DNA from 2 places in the Corallincola spongiicola genome. Region 2 is predicted to be linked to the other one. Evidence: predicted binding sites of a transcription regulator. Region 2 holds the regulator's gene; the other holds the start of a gene.

Region 1 (12,054 bases), on a different contig from region 2:
AAAACAGTTCATCCAGCCTCAACTACAACTAAAAAAAGCACTACAACAAAGAAATATCGAAAGTGACTACCACCACCCAATCACTATCACCGTAGGCGATGGTCTGACCCGCGAATGTAACTTGTTAATGCGCCATATCCAACAGCAAGATAATCGCCTGTTGAAGCTTTCACACCAAGTCGAGTTATTGAGCAAAACTGACACACTAACCGGGCTGGCCAATAGGCAAAGGTTGGAAGAGTTTCTCGAACAAGAGTGGTCACGCGCTAAGCAGCTTTCCAATTACCTCTGCTTCGGCCTATGCGATCTGGATATGTTTAAGAGTTTCAACGAACGATATGGGGTTGCTCTCGGGGACTCAGCTCTTAAAGAGGTGGCTAAAACATTGGAAGGCAATCTTCATCGAGCCACAGATCTGGTTGCTCGACTCAGCGGCGCCACATTTGCCATCATCCTCACGGACACTGATGGTGCTGGCGCTAAAGTAGTTGGTGATAAATTACTGCAAGCAATTAGTGAGTTAAACATTCCTCACGCCGATTCCGAGCATAAAATGTTATCGATTAGTATAGGTTGCCTGCCAATGCTGCCAGAAGGGAATTGCACCATTGAACTACTGCTCGCCCAAGCCAATCACGCTTTGGTACAAGCGAAAAGCAAGGGCGGTAACCAGGTCAGCGTTACGTCAAATAAGGTTTAAGCCAAGCGACACTCTGGGTAAACGCTTGCTCCATGCTGTGAATAATATCCGCTCTATCGACCATTAGGCGTTTGTTTTCGCGGCTTGCGTTAAGCATGAGTTTGATATCACCCTCAGGAAACTGCTCGTCCGCTTCCATACCCACAGCTAACATCGGCACACTGCACTTTCGTGATAGAAGCCCCTGACGCACCAAAGAGAATGTTTGCGCCTTTACAGCAAAGTTGCTCATCTCTTTTACATCAGTGTAGAGACGGGAGGCTATCTGATCCTTGAGCATCGGCGACAACATTGACGTCATCCGCCCATTGACAAATAACTCGTGTAGCGGGCCGCCAATATTCACCACGGCCTTGAGTAATTCAGGCTTAAGATAAGCAAGGCGTGTAGCAATATTCCCGCCCATTCGCAAACCGATCATCGCGACTTTCTTATCATCAACCCAAGGGCATGCTGGCAAAAACTCAAGGACGGCTTGATGTAAACGCGAGATATCCTCGTTAATTGGCCAGCGTTCACTGTAACCAACTCCAGGCATATCCACCGTCAACATAGCAAAACCGGCGGGGCGTAAGACATCGTCGAAAAGATGAAAAAAACCGTTCTGCAACACATCGCCACCACCACACACAATCACCACTGGCGGTGGAAAGTCGTCATGCGGAAGGTGAAGACTGGCGATAATCTTCTGGCCCTTGTAAGGCACCTCTAGCACCCGCAAGGGACAAGGAAACCAGCGCCCCGCTTCACGGTACGCATGGTTAGATCTGACACGGGCTTCTTGGGCTAGCTGATCACCTCGCAGATGAGGGTAACTAGCAATGGTGTAATAGAGCGAAGCGCGCAACAGGTGGTCACGGGCAGCAAAATGATCGCTGGCTACGACCTCTTTGGCCAGCGCCTGACAACGTGCGGCTTCCTGGCTCCATTCAAACACCCAGTTTCCGGGACGAAACCCTTCAACGGTGTCGAGCAAAGCATCAAAACTACGGGGGTTATCCGACGCCGCAATTTTCGCCAGCACTTCCTGAACCACAATCGGGTCTGCCCCAGCCATGATCCAACGTAGGAACCTATGCTCACGGTACCAATGTAAGCCCTCTGGTGGGATCCAACTTTTATCACGCGCACCGCTGACCGTCGATGTTTCAGCTACCCTACTCCGTTGCACACCCGCTCTTGCGGCAACATTGTCTTCCTTCATATCCATCATCGACGTCATAACGTTTGCTCCTGAATAGGCTACGCTTCCGATTCCGCAATTGGTGCGATGTAATTTAGCTGCATATCCCAAGGGAACTGGATCCAAGTATCCTGCTCCACATCGGCAACATACTCATCCACTAAAGGGCTGCCCTGAGGCTTAGCATATACAGTCACAAACTTGGCTTTAGGGAACATTTCGCGGATCGCTTTCGCGGTTTCGCCAGTATCAACCAAATCATCAACCACTAAGAAACCTTCACCATCAGAGGTCTCTGCACCCTTCAGCACTTTTAGTTCACGCTGCGAGTCATGGTCATAACTGGAAATACAAACGGTGTCGATATAGCGAATATTCAACTCTCGCGCCAAAATCCCCGCAGGAACCAGGCCACCACGCGTCACTGCGATAATGCCTTTCCATTGGTCAGCAGGCAGCTGACGCAACGCCAATTCTCTAGTGGCACGATGAAACTCTTCCCATGAGACAAAAAATTCTTTGTTGGTTTTAAAACTCATAGCGTCCTCTTGATCGCAGTGTTCTTTTAGTGAGGGACGAAAGCCAGCTTAATCACTGACAAAATAGCCAATACCCAGATAGCAACATTGACCTCTTTATGACGGCCACTAAGTACCTTAATAACTGCGTAGCTGATAAAGCCCAAGGCAATACCATTCGCAATAGAAAAAGTAAGAGGCATCAACACGGCTACCACTGCAGCAGGCGCTGACTCAGTCAGGTCATCCCACTTCACATTAGCTAAGCCAGAAAGCATCAGTACTGAAACGTAAAATAGTGCAGCGGCAGTCGCGTACGCGGGCACCATGCCAGCCAACGGTGCGAAAAACAGCGCCAGCAAAAACAAGATGCCAACCACAACGGCTGTCAGTCCTGTCCGACCCCCCTCTTCTACACCCGCACCACTTTCAATATAGCTTGTCGTACTTGAAGTACCCAGAACAGCACCGGCAACTGTCGCTGAGGAGTCGGCCAGCAGCGCTTTACTTAAACGCGGAAGGTTGCCTTTCTCATCGGTTAAGTTACCGCGCTGAGCAACGGCTGTGAGGGTGCCCGCGGTGTCAAATAGATCAACAAACAAAAAGGCGAAAATCACACTGATCATAGCAACATCAAACGCCCCTGCTATATCGAGCTGAGCAAACGTTGGCGCAATAGAAGGCGGCATAGAAACAAGACCATGATAAACCTGCTTGTCATCAAACAGGAATGAGATCGCAGTGATAGCAAGGATCGCGATCATGACACCGCCTTTTACCTTACGATACTCCAGGGCAACAATGAGGAAGAAGCCAAGCGTAGCGAGGATCACTCCAGGTGTTTTGACGTCACCAAGGGTTACTAACGTGGCACCGTGATCAACAATAATCCCTGCGTTTTTGAGTGCGATAAGGCCCAGAAACAAACCAATACCGGCACCAATGCCGACCCTTAACACCTGCGGAATGGAGTTAATTATCCATTCACGTACTTTAAAAAGACTAAGCAGAACAAAAAGAACACCAGACAGGAATACCGCACCCAATGCGACTTCCCAGCTTTTACCCATGCCCATCACAACGGTAAACGTGAAAAAGGCATTCAGCCCCATGCCAGGCGCCTGTGCGATAGGGTAATTTGCCAACAAGCCCATGATGAAACAACCAATGGCAGCGGCGAGACAGGTAGCAACAAACACCGCTCCCTTGTCCATGCCAGCCAGTTCCAAAATATTAGGGTTCACAAAAACAATGTATGCCATTGTCAGGAACGTCGTAATTCCGGCAACCACCTCAGTTTTCACACTGGTCTTGTGGGCCTTAAGTTGGAACAACTTCTCCAGCATCGTCTGCTTCCTGTTCTGTCTTTAAGTTATAAAAAAATCCCGGCAACCGGAGGCTGTCAGGTTTGTTATTCGTTTTAATATGTGCGATCCAAACGTGTAGATTTAGATATAGATGAGGATCGAATGTTTCGCGAGCGTAATAAAACACATCGCTGATGGTGCGCCATTATCGCGATCTAGCCGTGAGCTTCAATAGGCACGCTTGACATGTGTCAACAAAGGCCAAAAGATGCTCCCTTTTGCTTAACGACAAAACAAAGCATAGCCAACCAAAAGCCACCCACGCCGACCCAAATAAACACTAGCAAAGTAAGCCAACAAGCGATGGGTGTTCATCAAAGTAAACACCCTCTTAACCACAGAGATGGCTCATCCCTCTGGTTCAATGATCAAGGGTTACGTAGAATCGATCTAAATGGCACACAGAGAGCCAGTTAGGAGCCTCCAGTGAAACAATTAGAAACCAGTAATGCCGGGCCTGTTTGGCATTTTTTCTCACAGATTTGCGCTATTCCCCACCCATCAAAACATGAACAACAATTGTCACTCTGGATCCAGCATTGGGCAAGAGAGAAAGGCTTGGCAGTAGATGAAGATGCCACAGGCAACTTAAAGATATCTAAACCCGCCACAGCAGGCATGGAAAATCGAGCAGGCGTGGTGATGCAGGCTCACCTGGATATGGTGCCACAAAAAAATAGTGACAGTACCCATGACTTTGTCACGGATCCGATCCGCCCTTACATTGATGGCGAATGGGTCACTGCCGATGGCACCACGTTAGGTGCGGACAATGGCATAGGTATGGCTTCTGCCCTGGCTATATTGGACAGTGATGATGTTCCCCATGGCCCACTCGAAGTGCTGCTAACGATTGATGAAGAAGCCGGCATGACGGGCGCCTTTAACCTGCAACCAGACTGGTTTAACGGCAAAATCCTGATCAACACTGATTCTGAGCAAAACGGTGAAGTCTATATGGGCTGCGCTGGCGGTGTTGATGCCAACTTCAATTTACCGATAGAGCGGGAAGTTGCATCAGGCCAGATGGCAGCAATGAAGTTTGAGCTGCGAGGGCTCAAAGGCGGCCACTCAGGTTGTGATATCCACCTTGGTCGCGGTACAGCAAACCAACTAATGGCACAACTGCTTCGACATATAGGCCAACAGCACACGCTGCAGGTGAGCAACTTTAGCGGTGGTAGCCTGCGCAACGCCATCGCCCGTGAAGCAGATTGTGAACTTTGGGTGTTCGCTACAGAGCAGGATGAGATACAAGCTAAGGCAGAGGCTTTTTTCCGTCAGCATCAACAGCTGTTATCAGTAAAAGAACCGACCATGAGCCTCGCCGTCAGCCGAGTGAGCAGCGACACTGTGCCACTGTCTCAGACCAGTAGCCAACAACTGATAAATTTACTTTGCGCGCTGCCCCATGGCGTGGTTCGTATGAGTGATAGCATTGAAGGCGTGGTAGAAACCTCAACCAACCTAGGCGTTGTTCGGACAGAGGCAGATACGGTCTCTGTGCAATGCCTAATACGTTCGCTTAACGATACTGGCCGCCAGCAAATTGCTGAGCAACACGCAGCAATCGCCGAACTCAGCGGTGCCAGCGTTAGTTTTGATGGTGCTTACCCTGGATGGGAGCCGGATACCAACTCTATTGCCATGACCACGGTACGTGAAACCTACCAAGCGCTATTTGGCAAACTGCCAAACATCATGGTGATCCACGCAGGTCTCGAATGCGGCCTGTTTAAAGCGGCTTACCCTGATTGGGATATGGTATCCATTGGACCAACTATTCGCTTCCCTCACTCGCCAGATGAGAAAGTAGAAATAGCCAGTGTTGATGACTATTGGACACTGCTCAAAGGTGTACTTGCAGCGATCCCTGCGGCCTAACCTCTGCCCCCTAAGGCACACAAATAGGGCTTGGATTATTCCCAGCCCTATTAATAGTTAAGGCATACAGAGTCACCAGCATCACCACTCAAACTGTAACTGTTTGGCACCTTCTTTCACTTCCGGTAAACCAATATTGAGCCCTACTAAACGGATCCCTCTGCCTTCCGCCCGTGCATAAGCCTTCTTCAGTAGATCAAGATACAAGCTCTGTCTCACTTGCGACGTGGTTTGTTCAACCGTGGTTTGTTGAAAGTCATCAAACTTTAGCTTCACACCCTGTTTATGGATCTGGCGTTTGGGATCATGTTTATCTAAGCGTTGTAGCAGTTCAGGTAGCAGATTGGCCGCAACCTCCTGACACTGTTGAAAAGTAGATATATCTTTACTCAATGTTGTTTCGACACCAACTGAGCGACGCACATGAGTTCCATCCACCGGGCGGTTATCTATACCAAAGCTTCTTTGCCATAAAGCTTCGCCAAATCGACCGACTAGCTGCACTATTTCATCCACGCTTTTTTCTCGACAATCCGCCGTAGTTCTCAATCCCATATCTGCCAACCGTTGCTCGGTTACCGGCCCGACTCCCGGGATCTTGCGCAACGGCAACGCGGCAACAAACGCCTCCACCCCATCAGGTGGAACAATACAGATGCCATTGGGCTTGTTCTCGTCGCTGGCTATTTTGGCAATAAATTTATTAGGAGCAACTCCGGCCGAGGCTGTTAACCCCGTTTCATTGACGATCTCAGTGCGGATAGCTTCAGCAATCAGCGTCGCACTGCCATGGTGTGCTTGGCAATGAGTCACATCTAAATAAGCCTCATCCAGAGATAAAGGCTCGATAAGGTTGGTATAACGTTGAAAGATACTCTGGATCTGCCGGGAAACCGACTTATAGGCATCAAAACGAGGCTTTACCAGAATCAGATTAGGGCACTGACGTAATGCCGTCGCCGTAGCCATCGCAGAGCGCACACCAAAGCGACGGGCGCTATAGTTACAAGTGGCGATCACCCCTCGGCGATCAGATTGACCACCAACCGCTATCGGCTTATCTCGCCATTGCGGATTATCTCGCATCTCAACGGCGGCATAAAAACAATCCATATCGATATGAATGATCTTTCTTTGCGGTGTTGACTTCGCCATTTCATTTAAACATTAAGCACTGTATATAAAAACAGTATAATAGTTAGTCTAGGTTTACTCCAGTGCGCAATATAAAAACTATTAAAAATAAAAAAGCACCCGCAGGTGCTTTAATCGAACAGCTATTAATCGCTATTAGATAATCCGGTGCTTCTCGAGCATTTCGCGACGTCGTTCCTCTTTCGCTTCCCGCTTCCTGCGCTTCTCACAGGGCTCAGGGCAATCACAGACTTTATCCATCCCCAAAGCTGCGATACCACCACAACTGCCAGCGATCTTCTTACGTTGCAATAGGTAACCAATGGCCATTGCTGCAACAACGGTTAATAACAAGCCAAAGGTAAGTAAAAACACAGTCATAATACTAAGATCCTTGGGACGCCAAGTACTGCTCAAAACTTGGGCTAGTGTACTCCACAAAGCCATCATCCGTCTTTACGATCATCAATACGGGTAACTGATGCTGCTCGGCAAACAAACGACCTTTTTCTGGCCCCATCACCATCAAAGCCGTAGCCAACCCATCTGCGGTCATACAACTTGGAGCGATCACTGTCGCCGAGACCAAACGATGATTAATCGGGTGGCCAGTTTCGGGATCGATGGTATGAGAATAACGGATACCACCGTCTTCAAAATAGTTTCGATAGTCACCAGACGTAGCAACCGCATTATCACCCGGCTCGATGATGCGTTGTACCATACGTGACTGGGTATCAGGCTTTTCAACGGCAATACGCCACTTGTTACCTTGCAGATTATCGCCACGGGTACGTAACTCGCCACCCACCTCAACCAAGTAGTTTCTATAACCCAAACTATCAAGCAGGTCAGCAACGCTATCCACACCATAGCCTTTAGCGATAGCGGATAGATCAACATAGAGATCCACTGCCGATTTTTGCAGTGAGTGTGCTGCGGTCACGGTTAACTGCTGATAACCCATTCGCGCTTTCGCCTCTGCTATTTCAGCAGCAGTTGGCGTCTCTTCCGGTCTGGCCTGGGGGCCAAACCCCCACAGATTGACCAACGGACCAATGGTGACGTCTAGCGCCCCCTTGGTCTGTTCACCAAGGCGCAATGCTTCCTTCACCACCTCGCTTGTGGCTGCAGATACGGTGAATGGCTGAAGTCCCTGGTACTGATTGAATCGACTCAGCTCAGAGTCTTGCCGATAGGTCGACATCTGATCGTTAACTAACTCAAGGCGCTGATCGATCTGCTTCTGTAACGCAGCGGTATCCTGGAGCGGGTTATCCACGACCAAAGTGATGTGGTAAAAGGTGCCCATGGTACTGCCAGCCAAACGCACCGCTTCAGGTGGCGTATGACTTGGACCGCAAGCTGAGATAAAAAAGGCCAGCCCAAACAGGGCCAGCCATTTTGTTAGTGATTGAATAGGCATTCCTATTTAACCACCAAAATCATCAAGCAGGATATTTTCATCCTCAACACCCAGATCTTTGAGCATGTTAATCACAGCAGCGTTCATAACTGGAGGACCACACATGTAATACTCACAATCTTCAGGAGCTTCATGGTCTCGCAGGTAATTTTCAAACAATACGTTATGAATAAAACCTGTATACCCATCCCAATTATCTTCAGGCTGCGGATCTGACAGAGCGACATGCCACTGGAAGTTCGGATGCTCTTTCTGCAGCATATCGAAATCTTCCACATAGAACATTTCGCGCTTAGAGCGAGCACCATACCAGAAGCTCATCTTACGCTTCGAATCAAGGCGACGTAGCTGATCGAAGATATGGCTGCGCATAGGTGCCATACCCGCACCACCACCAACAAATACCATTTCGTTCTCAGTCTCTTTAGCGAAGAACTCACCAAATGGACCTGAAATAGTGACCTTATCGCCCGCTTTCAAGTTAAAGATGAATGATGACATCTTACCGCACGGCGCACTTGGGTTATTTGGCGGTGGCGTAGCAATACGCACGTTTAGCATAATGATGCCAAACTCTTCCGGATAGTTCGCCATTGAATAGGCGCGGATGGTCTCTTCATCAACCTTAGATTCGAGGTTGAAGAAGCCAAAACGCTCCCAGTCACCACGATACTCTTCATCCACTTCGAAGTCTTTGTACTTCACGTGGTGTGCAGGGGCTTCGATCTGAATATAACCACCGGCACGGAAAGGTACGCTTTCACCGTCAGGAATTTTTAGCTTCAGCTCTTTAATGAAAGTCGCTTTGTTATCATTAGAGATAACCTCGCACTCCCACTTCTTAATACCGAAAACTTCCTCTTCCAGCTCAATCTTCATGTCCTGCTTCACATTGACCTGACAAGCCAAACGACAGCCATGTTTGGCTTCCCGCTTAGTGATATGGTCAAGCTCTGTTGGCAAGATATCTCCACCACCATCATGAATATCCACTCGGCACTGACCACATGAGCCACCACCACCACAAGCAGATGAGATGAAGATGCCGGAATCAGCCAGCACATTGAGCAACTTGCCGCCAGCGGCAGCGGTAATACTTTTATCTGGGTCGTCATTAATGGAGATGACCACATCCCCAGAACTAACCAGTTTCGACTTGGCAAACAGGATCACAAACACCAGCGCCAAGACGATTAGCGTGAACATACTTACGCCAAGAACAATTTCCATCGTCTTTTCCTTAGTAACTTATCACCGTCACGCTATGTGACTTAGAGTTGAACACCAGAGAAGGACATAAAGCCCAACGCCATCAAGCCAACAGTGATAAAGGTGATCCCCAACCCACGTAACCCATCGGGTACGTCCGAATACTTCATTTTTTCACGAATGCCAGCAAGCGCAGTAATAGCCAGCGCCCAACCCACACCACTACCGAAGCCGTAAACCACAGATTCAGTGAAATTGTAATCGCGCTCTACCATGAACATCACGCCACCAAAAATGGCACAGTTCACAGTAATCAACGGCAGGAAGATCCCTAGTGCGTTATAGAGTGGCGGGAAGTATTTATCCAGCAACATCTCCAAGATCTGAACCAGGGCTGCAATCACACCGATATAGGTGATAAAACCCAAAAAGCTCAAATCGGCTTCAGGTAGACCAGCCCATGCGAGCGCCCCTTCAGCCAACACAAAGTTATAAATCAGATTATTTACAGGAACTGCGATGGTCAGCACCACAATCACTGCCACGCCAAGGCCCAATGAAGTTTTCACCTTTTTCGAGACGGCGAGGAAAGTACACATTCCCAAGAAGAATGCGAGTGCCATATTTTCAACGAAAACGGCACGAACCATTAAACTAATATAATGTTCCATTTTGCTTACCTCAGTCCTTCGCTTCGACCTGTTCAGGCTTGAATACCCGGATAGCCCAGATGATCAAACCGATAATGAAGAACGCGGAAGGTGGCAACAGTAATAAACCGTTCGCCTGATACCAGCCACCATTGTTGATTAACGGCATGATCTCAAAGCCCAACAAGCTACCGGAGCCCAGCAATTCACGGACCCCACCAACGGCAATCAAAATGAAGGAGTACCCCAAACCATTACCGATACCATCAAGGAAGCTCATCAATGGCGGACTCTTCATGGCGTAGGCTTCAGCACGTCCCATCACAATACAGTTGGTGATGATCAAACCAACAAACACCGATAACTGTTTCGCCACATCATAAGCATATGCCTTGAGAATTTGGTCAACAACAATCACCAGTGAAGCAATGATGGTCATCTGTACGATGATCCGCACACTTGATGGAATGTGATTCCGAATAACGGATACAAACAAGTTGGAGAATGCAGTTACCGCAGTCAATGCCAGAGACATAATAAGCGCAGTTTCCAGCTTACTGGTCACCGCCAAGGCGGAGCAAACACCCAATACTTGCAATGCAATGGGGTTATTAGCAAAGACAGGACCAAACAGAACCTGCTTCATCTCTTTAACGTTAGCCATTGTTCAGGCCTCCTTGACGAAGCTTGGCCAGATAAGGACCAAAGCCTTTTTGACCCAACCAAAAATCAAATGTGTGCTGGACGCCGTTGCTGGTTAAGGTTGCACCAGACAGACCGTCTACCTGATATTCGCTACCAGGGGCAGCGCCGCCTTTAACGATCTTGATCGCCGGTTGCCATTGGTCGTCAAACAACTTTTTACCTTGCCATTGACCAGCCCAAGCAGGGTTCTCAATTTCGCCACCCAAGCCTGGAGTTTCACCATGATCGTAATAAACCAGAGATTCAATGGTATTAGCGTCAGGGGCAATAGCGACAAACGCATACATAGTCGACCATAAGCCATAACCATGAACAGGTAATATCACCGACGTTACTTCACCTTGTTCATTCTTGGCTAAGTAAACACTGGCATCATTGGCACGACGACGGATCGACGCAAGGTCATCCTCAGCTGTCAGCTTGACGCTAGCAGCAGGATCTTTAGCTGCTTTACGTTGATCAAAGGTGTTGCCATCGATATCAGACAGATACTCACCGGTATCGAGGTTGATAACACGAGCTTCGATGGAGCGAGCAAATACCTCGCCGACATTTGCACCTGGAGTCAACAAGCCCGCAGCACGTAAAATATTGCGCTGTTTGTCCAGTGCTCGATTCTCTTCCTGCTTAGGCTTTAAACCTACCGCGGCAGTCGACACCACCAAACTACAGACCAAACACAAAGCAATAACGACAAACAACGTTTTGCCAATGGAATCGTTACCTTTAGACATTACGCGCAAGCCTCCGTTTGATATTTGCCTGCACCACAAAGTGGTCGAACAAAGGAGCGAACAGGTTAGCGAACAAAATCGCCAGCATCATACCTTCAGGGAAAGCAGGGTTGACCACGCGGATCATCACCACCATCACACCAATCAAGATGCCGTATGCCCAGCGTCCCTGATTAGTGAATGAAGCCGATACGGGATCGGTCGCCATAAACAGCATGCCGATAGCAAATCCGCCAACAACCAAGTGCCAGTACCAAGGCATGTTAAATAAAGGGTTGCTTTCACTGCCGATGAAATTGAACAGGTAAGCCGTTGCGACCATGCCTATCATGACACCGCCGACAATGCGCCAAGAAGCAATGCGAGCATAGATGATAATGGCGCCACCAATCAGTAGCATGGCTGTTGATACTTCACCAATAGAGCCCTGAAGGTTACCAAAGAAAGCATCCAACCAGGTCAACGCTTCTCCCGTGGTTACATGTTGCAACGCTTCCTGACCACCAGCAGCCCACTGGCTAAGGGCGGTTGCACCAGAAAAACC
Region 2 (12,054 bases):
CGACATCGACTCGTTAATGACATTACCAAACCAGCCAAACAACATGATCACCAGCAACAACAAGCCGCTAAAAAGGACCCATTGCCCCCAGCCGCCACCAGCTTCCATCTGTTGCACGCTGGTGCCAGCGCCCACGGCGATCAGACAAAGTGCTATCGCTCCAATGATCGGCCATGGACTTTGCTCTGGGACGTAGTAACTGGGTGTTTCTGTGTGCGTGGTTTCTGAAGCCATAACTCCCCCCCTGCTCAGCGGCTGGTCGATGCTGATGCACCGCCTGCTTGTGATCCGGTGATGTCAAATAAGGTATAGGACAGCGTGAGCGTAGTGACATCGTCGGGAATGTCGTTGTCGATAAAGAAACGCAGTGGCAATGCCTTCGTTTCTCCCGCTGCTAACGGCTGCTGGTTAAAGCAAAAACACTCTGTTTTATTAAGATAGGTGGCCAGTGTCCCTGGCGACACTGAGGGTACGGCCTGCCCCACCATCTGTGTTGATGTCAGGTTCTGCACCTCAAATTCAGCGATGTGCAGCTCCCCCGGATGCACTGCCATACGGCGCACAACGGGTTCAAAACGCCAAGGCATACTTCCTTGAGTACGGGCAATAAACTCGATCGTTACTAAGCGACTGGTATCGACGATTGGCCCGTCATACACGGCGACCTCACCCGAGGTACGGCCATTGAGTCCGGTCAAGTCGCAAAACACGTCATATAACGGCACCAAAGCGAAGGCGAAACCGAACATCCCCAGCACGGCAAATCCTAGACGCCAAAGCAGAGGTTTATGAGATACAGCCGCTTTCTGTTCGCTCATCATCGCTCCCGCGCCAGCTGCGCTACTTGATCTCAGGTGGCGTAGTAAAGGTGTGATAAGGCGCGGGCGATGGAATGGTCCACTCTAGCCCCTCCGCACCTTCCCAAACTTTCGCTGGTGCTTTTTCACCGCCTTTAACGCACTTAATCACCAGATAGAGAAATATCAGTTGCGACAGGCCAAAAGCGAAGCCACCAATTGATACGATCTGATTGATGTCAGCAAATTGCAGTGCGTAATCGGGAATGCGTCGCGGCATCCCGGCAAGGCCTAAGAAGTGCATCGGGAAAAAAAGCACGTTGACAGAGATCAGCGAGCACCAAAAATGCGCTTTACCTAACCCTTCGTCATACATATGACCGGTCCATTTCGGTAGCCAGTAGTACGCCGCCGCCATAATTGAAAACACGGCACCGGTTACCAGCACGTAGTGGAAATGCGCCACCACGAAGTAGGTGTCATGGTATTGAAAATCCACCGGCGTGATCGCCAGCATCAAACCGCTGAAGCCACCGATAGTAAATAGGATCACAAACGCGATAGAGAACAGCATCGGCACTTCAAAGGTCAACGCTCCGCGCCACATGGTTGCCACCCAATTAAACACTTTCACTCCGGTTGGCACGGCGATCAACATAGTGCAATACATAAAGAACAGCTCGCCAAACAGCGGCATACCCGTGGTAAACATATGGTGGGCCCACACCAAAAAGCTCAAAACAGCGATAGAAGCGGTGGCATAAACCATGGAGGCATAACCAAATAATGGTTTGCGACTAAAGGCAGGGATAATCGACGACACCACGCCAAAGGCGGGCAAGATCATGATGTAAACTTCGGGGTGGCCGAAGAACCAGAAAATATGTTGGAACATGACCGGGTCACCACCGCCTGCGGCATCAAAAAAGCTGGTGCCAAAATACTTGTCTGTCAGCACCATGGTCACAGCACCTGCCAGCACCGGCATCACAGCAATTAATAGAAAAGCGGTGATCAGCCAGGTCCAAACAAACAGTGGCAGCTTCATCCAGGTCATCCCCGGCGCCCGCATATTCACAATAGTCACAATGACATTGATTGCCCCCATGATTGAGCTGATCCCCATGATGTGTACTGCAAACACAAACAGGGCGGTACTCTCTGGGCTATAGGTGGTTGATAAGGGGGCGTAGAATGTCCAACCAAAATTGGGGCCGCCACCTTCAGTGAATAGCGAAAACAGCAGCATGCTGAACGCAAAGGGCAGGATCCAAAAGCTCCAGTTATTCATGCGAGGTAACGCCATATCTGGTGCGCCAATCATCATCGGGATGAGCCAATTGGCTAACCCGGTAAATGCCGGCATAACGGCACCAAATACCATGATCAGTCCGTGTACTGTGGTCATCTGATTAAAGAAATTTGGCTCCACCAACTGTAAACCAGGCTGGAACAGTTCCGCACGGATAACCATCGCCATGGCGCCGCCGATCAAAAACATGGCAAAACTGAACCACAGATATAGGCTACCTATGTCTTTGTGGTTAGTGGTAAAGATCCAACGCTTCAGACCTGAGGGGGCGTGATGCGCGTGGTGTTCGTCATGCAGTGACTCAGCTACGCTGCTCATTTTTCAGCTCTCCTCTGGCTAGATTGCGCTTTTGATGCGGGCATCCACATCAGCGGGTTGAACGAGTTGACCGGTGTTGTTACCCCAGGCGTTACGCTCGTAGGTGATCACCGCGGCCAACTGTTTGAGTGTTAACTGTTTGGCAAAGGCCTGCATTGCCGTACCTTTTTTACCGTGGATAACAATGTCTATATGGGCACCGACATCGCCGATGGTGAGAGGACTGCCCTTCAAGCCAGGAAACACACCAGCAAGACCTTCACCATTCGGTTGATGGCAAGCCGCACAAGAGGTCATATACACTTGCTCGCCTTCAGCCATTAACTCTTCCATGCTCATACTCATGGCCAGCAGTTTTTGCTCTTCCGCTTTCGCTTCAGCTTGGGTGGTTTTCAATGTGGCCAACCAAGTGTTGTATTCTGCTTCCGGCTTGGCGACCACAACGATCGGCATAAAACCATGGTCTTTCCCGCACAGCTCCGCACACTGCCCTCGGTATGTGCCGGCTTCGTCAATTCTGGTCCACGCTTCATTAATGAAACCTGGATTAGCATCTTTTTTCACCGCAAAAGCGGGCACCCACCAACTGTGAATAACGTCGTCGGAAGTCATTAAGAAACGCACTTTTTTACCGATAGGCAGAACTAGCGGGCGGTCCACCTCAAGTAGGTAGTTTTCAGTTTTGGCGAGTTTGTTTTCGATCTCGGCACGGGGTGTCGCCAACAGGCTATAAAACTCAACGTCATCATCCAGATACTTGTAGTGCCACTTCCATTGCGAGCCCGTCACCAAAATGGTGACATCCGCTTCCGTGGTATCTTCCATATTGATCAACACTTGCGTTGCTGGCACCGCCATCCCAACCAAAATAAGCAGTGGTAGTGCAGTCCAAAGGATCTCGACCTTGGTACTTTCATGAAACTGCGCCGGTTTCACTCCCTTGGACTTGCGATGATGAATGATTGACCAAAACATCACACCGAAGACAAGCACGCCAATGACGCAGCAGATGTAGAAGATGGTCATGTGGAGCTGGTAGACGTCCTGACTAATGGCTGTCACACCCTGAGTCATATTTAGCGGCATCTCCTCGGCGGAGATAAATGACGGCAATAGGGCGCCAGCCCCCGCCGCGACGCGTGTGGCTATCCGTATCAAGAGGCTTCTCCTCGCACTTACAAAAAACACCTGTTCGACAGGCGCTTACCCCAAAACCCCAGTAGCCACTACAGACCGCATATTTAAATTTTTATAGGCGCGGTCGCAGCTATCAGGCCTTGATTAAGAATCGTTCACGATTAGCGATACGTCTAAAAATTAATCAAAAAACTTGAGCAAGTTAGCAAACTGCCCAACTGTTTGCGGGTTAAATCACATCCAAATGGTGATATTTAGCCTGACGAGTGATGAAGTCTGTGCAACTAGAGTTAGCAGCTAATGTGTTAGGAGGATTTTCAAAGGTATAAAAAAAGCCGCCTTGCGGCGGCTTCGGAAAGTACATTGAAACTGTGGGGGATCAATGGACCAACACACTGGCGAACATCTGATTTTTCGACCGTGCTGATTGCCATGCTCTACCTGCATGGCAACGGTTATTCATGCGATGAAACAAAACACTGTTTGTATCGTAGCAAGCCGCTTCGGCGGTTAACGCCTGCCACTGCGCTTCGGAAAGTAGATCCGTCCAGCCGATAACCAAGCCACAAGTGGCAGAGCCTAAGCCTTGAGTCACGGCACACATCACACCTTGCTCATCTTTGGGGTGGACTTGCAACAGTCGCTCGGCGCACACACCATTTTCCACCAACCAACGCGTCACCTGCTTATCAGGGGCTGCCACCAATACCACCCATTTGTTGGCTTGTTGACTACGTTTGATTGTCTCTAACAGTGCTGATTGCTGGCCTTCAACCGGCACAATCTGCGCTCGCGATTGCCACTTATTTTGCGGGCGGCGGTTGCCGGTTAGCTTTGGCTGCGGTGCAGCTACCAATGAGCCAGTCATTTGGCGAGTATGCAGATTCATTGTCTCAAATGGGTTCATAACCACTCTCCATTACGAATGATACCAACAGCCAGCCCTTCAATGGCCAGGTTCTCTACACCCAGATCGACTTTGATCGGGCTGTAGGCTTCATTTTCAGCATGCAACAGCACATCTTTGCCATTCTTTTCAAAACGCTTAACTGTCACCTCATCATCACCCACCCGAGCGACTACCACCTGCCCATTCTGCGCCGTCGCAGTCTTGTGCACAGCCAGCAGGTCGCCTTCGAGGATGCCAATATCCTTCATACTGTCACCGTGTACTCGCAGTAAGAAGTCCGCAGATGGCCGGAACATGGCTGGATCAACTTTGTAATGCGCCTCAACATGTTCTTGCGCCAAGATAGGCGTACCGGCAGCCACTTGACCAATCAGAGGTAAGCCATCATCGTTTGCAGCCGCTTCATCATCCGCCTGTGGGATCACGCGAATACCCCGTGATGTTCCCGCCAAGATCTCTATTAAACCTTTTTTGGCCAGTGCTTTGAGGTGCTCTTCCGCGGCATTAGCAGACTTAAATCCCAATCGGCGTGCAATTTCCGCACGAGTTGGCGGCATGCCTGTCGCTTCAATATTGTCTTTAATCAACGCAAGAATTTCAGCTTGTCGTGGTGTTAATGGGCGCATAAAGATACCTGTGATTGCATACAGTATACTGTGAGTATATACAGGTATTTATTCATGGCAAGTATCACTGCTGTTTTTTTGATCACTGTTTTATGTGACATTAATAACTTGATTCGCTTTGAATTTTGCAGAAATAGCGGATCTGCGGCAGACTCAAGGACATTACGTAGGGCTTTTCAAGGTGAAAGTGACGTGCATGAGCTGAACATCAGGCGAACTGATGACGGTACTGGCTGGCTGTTAGAGTTGACAGGTGACTGGGTATTACGCCGTGGCGATCATCGGGTTGACGATCTACTACAAGCCCTAAAATCAAAAGTCACTCCAGATGAAACGCTCATATTCGTCGACGCCGACATTGGCTGCTGGAACAGTGCGCTGGTGGTGCTTATTCGCCGTGTCAGTGAATATGCAAAAGCGCATCGACTGCATGTAGATGTCAGTCGCCTGCCTCAAGGCGCACAGCAGCTTCTGGCGCTGGCAGAGTCACAATCTAATGCGGCCAATAGACCAAACCAAACAACTTACCAGCCGACCTTTGCTGAGCGCATAGGTAACTCGGTCTTGGCGAGCTGGGAAAACATCTTAGTCAGTTTCAGTTTCATCGGCGCGCTGATCAGCGCCGTTGGCAAACTCTGCGTCGGCAAAGCCGAGATACGTGCCAAGGACGTGTACGACTGTATGCATGACGCCGGTCCCGCTGCCTTTGGCATTGTCGCCTTAATTAGCATCCTGATCGGCATGATCTTAGCCTTCGTTGGCGCCGTGCAGTTACAACAGTTCGGCGCATCTATCTTCGTCGCCTCTCTTGTTGCGCTGGGTATGGCACGTGAAATGGGCGCGATGATGACAGCGATTATTATGGCGGGCCGCACAGGCGCGAGTTACGCCGCGCAGTTGGGCAGCATGCAGGTGAATGAAGAGATCGACGCACTCACAACCATGGGTCTTAGACCCATCGAATTTTTGGTGCTCCCCCGCTTTATCGCGCTGTTAATCATGCTGCCGTTGCTTACCGTTTTTTCCATGGCGCTAGGTATTCTTGGTGGCGCGCTAGTATCTCAGTTAATGCTCGATATCTCATTCACCCAATTTGTGGAACAGATGACCACCACGGTGCCGTTACGCCACTTCGCTATTGGCTTACTTAAAAGTGTGCTATTCGCACTGGTAATCGCTGTTGCAGGCTGTATGAATGGCATTAATTGCGGACGTAATGCAATGGCCGTGGGGCAAGCAACTACCCGCTCTGTGGTATCGGCCATCGTGTTTATTATTGTGGTGGACGCCATCGTCACCATTACAACAACATTGATCGGTATATGAAGCAAAAGCATATTGAAATACGCGATCTCACCATGGCCTACGGCGATCGCGTGATCCAACAAGATCTCAACTTCACCATTGATGGTGGCGACATATTTATCATCATGGGGGGGAGCGGCTGCGGCAAAAGCACACTCATGAAACATATGATCGGTCTATTGACCCCAGCCAAAGGTGAAGTCTTATTCAATGACCAAGCAATGTGGAGTTGTAACGAGCAGCAACGCCAAGCGATGACCCAAAAATTTGGGGTAACCTATCAATCTGGGGCATTGATCAGCTCAATGACCTTAGAAGAGAATATCGCATTACCATTAGAGACCTATACCAACCTCACCCATAAAGATATTCGCGATCTTATTTCACTAAAGTTAACTCTGGTTGGCTTAGAGGGATATGAAAAATACTATCCTTCAGAGATAAGCGGAGGGATGGCAAAGCGCGCAGCACTGGCTCGCGCCATTGCATTAGACCCAGAGGTGCTGTTTTTTGATGAGCCTTCAGCCGGACTCGACCCGATCAGTGCCCGCCTGCTGGATGATTTAATCTTACAGTTACGAGACAGTTTAGGCGCAACCGTCGTAATGGTGACCCATGAGCTGGCCAGCATTTTTGCCATCGGCACCAACTCAGTGTTTCTCGATCCAGAAACCAAAACGATGATTGCTCAAGGGGATCCCAATGAATTACTGGCAAATTGCGATGACCATCGAGTGCAAATGTTTCTGCGCCGGGGCGATTTAAAGGAGAGCAACTAAGATGGGACACAATGCGACAGCAGCACGCATAGGGATATTTGTGATTTTTGCCGCCACATTGATGGTCATCGGCATCATCATGTTCAGCTCCGACCAATTTTTCTCAAAACATGACCGCTATGTCACGGTATTCCGCGGCTCTGTACAAGGGCTGGCTAAAGGCTCACCGGTCTCATTTCAAGGGGTAAAAATCGGCGAGGTAGTTGACGTTCGTATCCATTATTCTGCCAAGAACAGTGAGTTGTTGGTACCAGTCGTGATGGATGTCAGTGCCGAGCTGTTGGATAACTTCTTTGAAGGTGTAGCACCTAAAGATATGGAGCGCGCCAATCGCGGCATCCGTGCCAAACTGGTCACCCAAAGTATGGTGACCGGCCGACTGATGGTGCAGATCGACTACGAGCCGGAACAACAAGGAGAGTTGCACCCGACCGACCTAAATTACCCTCAAATCCCAACAGTACCGTCAGATCTGGAACTGGTTCGACAGGCACTGTCGTCCACCTTGAGCAAAGTAGCCAAGATGCCTTTGGATGAGATCGCAAATAATCTCAATGAGTTGCTAGGACAAGTGAAGAGAATCACTGAAAGCCCGAAGTTTAATCGTGGGGTCGACAGCTTGGAAGAGGCCAGTGTGCAGCTGAACGCTCTGTTAACCCGCCTGAACCAAGACTTACCGGCGTTGAGCCAGCAGATGCAAGTCACCTTGGGGGATTTCCAACAAACAGCCAAGAGTGTTTCCCATCTCAGCCAAAGCGCCGAAGCCTTAGTAGATACCAGCGCGCAAACTATCGCTCAAGGCAATGAAACATTAGCCAAGATTGATCAGACATTGGCGCAAGCCGAAGCCACACTGCTGACCTATCAACAACTGGCCGATAATGATTCACAACTCAAGGTCAGCGCGGAACAAAGCTTGAACAATCTCAATGCGACGCTTAAAAGTGCCCGCAGCTTGTTAGACACCCTGCAACGTCGCCCCGAAGCAGTAATATTTGGAAAATAAAACAGGGTCAATGCACCCCGGAGTCATTATGCGCAATCGTTTGTCTTGGATAACGGCCTTAATCATTTTCGCTGGCACCAGCCTCAGTGGGTGCAGTAGCTCAGGTCCGACCGATTACTATCTATTATCAGCCGACGCTAAAAGTGCAACTGTACCGGCACCTGATCTGGCTTTGACCGTTGGCCCTGTCTACCTCGCTGACTATCTGCAACGTCAAGGGATGGTTGCCCGAAGCACAGCAGTAAACTACCAGATCAGTGACCATGATCTCTGGGCCAGTCAGTTAGATAACGACATCAATATCGTGCTGCTCAAAAACCTGCAAACTATCACTGGCAGCTCTCAGTTGCGCCCTTTCGGTGTCATCGGCGTGGCTCCACAGCCGTCCCTGCGAATAAAAATAGACAGGCTCGACAGTGATAGCCAAGGCATCGCCCGGTTAGAAGGTAGTTGGCAACTGCTGTCGAGCGACCATAAAGAGTTACGCTACGAGACCTTCGCCCTGAACACATCAGCAGAATCGACAACAGAGAGCCAAGTGAACGCCATTAGCCAGCTTATCAGTGAACTAAGTGAAGCCATTGCGAAGGCATTAACAACGGACCCGTCATGATCCAGATGCAAGCTATCTGGACGATTTTCTGCTATCTTCCGCCCAATAGTCTGGAATAAATAACTCGTTGAAATATCACTATGGCCGAGCGAAAGCGTTGGTTCCACTCCCTGCTTGAACTGCCTGTCCGCCTGTTGGTGAAAGGCACTCCTATCCCTGAAAGTCCGGTAGAAGAGCATCTGCTCGATCCGGAAAAGCCAATCGTCTATCTACTAAAAGATGACAGCCACACCGACAAAGTGGCGTTGGCGAGGCGCTGTAAGGCTTTGGGCCTACCAGACCCATTTGAACCGCTGCAAATTGATGGCCGCGAACAATCTCGGGTCATCTCCGTGGAGAAGGCCAGCCGTTGGCTAAACAGTGACGATGCAGGCTTACCGTTCCGTACTCAGGTACTGGGTATTTTGGAAGCGCACCGGCGTAGCGACGAGCTCGATGTACAGATCGTGCCAACCGGGGTTTACTGGGGCCGTGCGCCCGGTAAAGAGAAACCATCATTACTCGCGGGGCTTGGCGATAAAAGCTCACCTAACTGGTTCCGGAAAATGATGCTGGTACTGTTGCTAGGGCGCGATAGCTTTATCCGCTTCAGCAAACCGGTATCACTGCGGCAGATGGCCGATGACTTTGGCATCAATGACCGCACCGCGCACCGTATCGTCCGAGTAGCACGGGTGCATTTCTATCGTCAACGACTGATGGTTACCGGCCCTCGACTCGCCGATCGCCAAGCGATGTTTGAGCAGATAGTTGCCACGCCAGCAATGCGCAAAGCGATCGCCGAAGAGGTGCAAGCCAAAAGCAAGAGTGAAGAGGACGCCCGCGCCGAAGCGATCAAATACCTTGATGAGATCGCCGCAAACTACTCCAGTAACATGATCCGCGTGGTTGACCGTATCATGACTTGGCTGTGGAACCGTATTTATCGCGGTATCAAAGTCAGCAATGCTGAACAGGTACGCACCCTCGCACAATCCGGGCATGAGCTGGTCTATGTTCCCTGCCACCGCAGTCACATGGACTACTTGCTACTCAGTTATGTGCTCTATTACGAAGGCTTGGTACCTCCCCATATCGCCGCTGGCGTTAATTTGAATTTCTGGCCTGCCGGTCCACTATTCCGCCGGGGCGGCGCTTTCTTTATGCGGCGCTCATTCCGTGGCAACAAGCTATATAGTGCTGTGTTTCGTGAATACCTGGCCCTCCTGTTTCAAAAAGGCTATTCAGTGGAATATTTCACTGAAGGTGGCCGTAGCCGCACCGGCCGCTTGTTACCCCCCAAAACCGGCATGCTGGCGATGACAGTACAAACCCTGTTGCGTGGTGGCTGCGATCGCCCTATCACTTTGGTGCCTGTCTATTTAGGCTATGAACATGTGATGGAAATCGGCACCTACATGAAGGAGCTGAAAGGCAAGCGCAAAGAGAAAGAGAGCGCATGGCAGGTGCTAAGTGCGGTGAGAAAACTTCGCAATTTTGGCCTTGGGTATGTCAACTTTGGCAAGCCGATCTCGCTAACCAACTTTATGAATGATAAAGCACCGGAATGGCGTGACTCGATCAATGAACTAGAAGTACAGAAGCCCAGTTGGTTAACGCCAACCGTTAACCAACTCAGTCAGCAAGTGATGCGCGAAATTAATAATGCCGGGGCACTGAATCCGATCAACCTGTGCGCGTTGTCACTACTTTGTGCTGAGCAACGCTCGTTAAGCCGCAAAGCGCTGGAAGCCCAGATCACACTCTATCTAGAGCTGATCCGCCAGGTACCGTACCACAGCCAAACCACGGTACCGGAAGAGGACGCGAAGGCATTGGTAAGCCATGCGATTGAACTGGACAAATTCAGTGTAGTGGAAGACGGTATTGGCGAGATCATCAGTCTCGAAGGTAAAAACGCCGTGCTGATGACCTATTACCGCAATAACATTATTCATATGTTTGCCCTGCCCAGCCTCATCGCCAGTTGCGTGCTGAGACACCGACAGTTAAGTGAAGAGTCCCTCTATCGTACGGTCAGCGAAATCTACCCCATGCTCAAGGCCGAGCTATTTATGGATTGGGATGAAGAAGGGTTGAAGCAACAATTTGCAGGGCAGCTCAATGCGCTGGAAAACCTTGGCCTGATCACGCGCAAAGGCGAGCTATTGCAAGTGCCTGAACATCGTTCAAGTAAGCGCAATCAGCTTATTCTGCTGGCGAATATCATTCAGGAAACCCTGCAGCGCTACACCATCACTTTAGCGCAACTCACCCACAATCCGGGTTTAGAGCGCGGGCAACTGGAGTCCAGTAGCCAGAAGATCGCTGAGCGCCTGGCTTCATTGCATGGCATCAGTGCGCCAGAGTTTTTTGATAAGAAAGTGTTCTCAATCTTTATCAGCTCGTTGCGAGAAGGCGGCTACATGGATGAGGCCGAAGGACCAGCCAAGATAAAGAGCCTGCATCAGACCATCTCAATGTTGCTGGCGACAGAAGTACATCAAACTATTGATGAAGCCGTGGCTTAGCCTCACAAACATGACCATTCAGATCAACAAGCGTTGCATCATGTTGATCTGAATGGCTTAAATAGATATTGCTCTTAGTATACTATCAGCCCTCGATCTAAGGCACGCAGGAACCGCGTCGCCCGTTCAAATGAAAGGACGTTACATGAACAAAAAACAGAAACTGTCATTATTGGCCATGGCTGCAGGTTTGATTTCAGCCACATCATCCGCCATAGCAGAGCCTTGCACGGCACAACAAACCTCAACGGTCCACTTGACCTATATAGAAAAAATAGACTCTGTTGATGCCGGGACGTTGGTTAAACAATATACCGATCGTCTCAGAGATATCACCAAAAGCTCAGCATTCACGAATACCTCGCCTATTGCTGAGTACGTCTCTTTGCAGAAACCAGCTGACGGTGAACAGCAAGACATAGTCATATCGCTAAGTCTTAATTTTACTCATTCGTACGATGCAATTAGTCAGCTAGTGACCAGTAAAGACTACCTTTCGCTGGATATTTCCACAGAAAACTCTCTCTGCCCCTAAAGACAGAAAAAGTAAAAAGCATAATGGTGTATCGGCCTTAGATAAGGCCTACATCAGATAGCTGGTCAACAATCCTAAAGAAAGTACCCATCCGACCCGGTTATTAGCGAGGAATGCTTGAAAGCAAGCATTCCTCTCTCGCGCTTTGACCTGTACATGTTGAGAAATAAACAAGAGTGCGGCAATTAGTAGACTTAACCAGGCAG

What was found. The regulator LexA, encoded in region 2, represses DNA repair genes until DNA is damaged. The targets are predictions, from matches to a motif close to TACTGTATNNNNATACAGTA.
Region 1: dinB (DNA polymerase IV) is a predicted target of LexA. The motif match lies at 6,825-6,844, and genes of this name have one in related genera.

The regions. Positions count from the first base shown of each region.
Region 1 is NZ_SHLY01000002.1:991,729-1,003,782, reverse strand. It holds gene EXY25_RS10155 (GGDEF domain-containing protein) at 1-700, shown strand, start outside; gene EXY25_RS10150 (alpha/beta fold hydrolase) at 681-1,922, opposite strand; gene gpt (xanthine phosphoribosyltransferase) at 1,943-2,422, opposite strand; gene EXY25_RS10140 (NCS2 family permease) at 2,449-3,747, opposite strand; gene EXY25_RS10135 (aminoacyl-histidine dipeptidase) at 4,195-5,652, shown strand; gene dinB (DNA polymerase IV) at 5,734-6,807, opposite strand; gene nqrM ((Na+)-NQR maturation NqrM) at 6,943-7,167, opposite strand; gene EXY25_RS10120 (FAD:protein FMN transferase) at 7,172-8,212, opposite strand; gene nqrF (NADH:ubiquinone reductase (Na(+)-transporting) subunit F) at 8,219-9,442, opposite strand; gene nqrE (NADH:ubiquinone reductase (Na(+)-transporting) subunit E) at 9,484-10,092, opposite strand; gene EXY25_RS10105 (NADH:ubiquinone reductase (Na(+)-transporting) subunit D) at 10,103-10,735, opposite strand; gene EXY25_RS10100 (Na(+)-translocating NADH-quinone reductase subunit C) at 10,728-11,510, opposite strand; gene EXY25_RS10095 (NADH:ubiquinone reductase (Na(+)-transporting) subunit B) at 11,503-12,054, opposite strand, start outside.
Region 2 is NZ_SHLY01000003.1:354,637-366,690, reverse strand. It holds gene EXY25_RS11935 (cytochrome c oxidase subunit 3) at 1-234, opposite strand, end outside; gene EXY25_RS11930 (cytochrome c oxidase assembly protein) at 249-818, opposite strand; gene ctaD (cytochrome c oxidase subunit I) at 841-2,427, opposite strand; gene coxB (cytochrome c oxidase subunit II) at 2,446-3,540, opposite strand; gene EXY25_RS11915 (hypothetical protein) at 3,944-4,471, opposite strand; gene lexA (transcriptional repressor LexA) at 4,468-5,100, opposite strand; gene EXY25_RS11905 (MlaE family ABC transporter permease) at 5,293-6,426, shown strand; gene EXY25_RS11900 (ABC transporter ATP-binding protein) at 6,423-7,184, shown strand; gene EXY25_RS11895 (MlaD family protein) at 7,186-8,190, shown strand; gene EXY25_RS11890 (PqiC family protein) at 8,219-8,803, shown strand; gene plsB (glycerol-3-phosphate 1-O-acyltransferase PlsB) at 8,884-11,313, shown strand; gene EXY25_RS11880 (hypothetical protein) at 11,459-11,848, shown strand; gene ubiA (4-hydroxybenzoate octaprenyltransferase) at 11,897-12,054, opposite strand, start outside.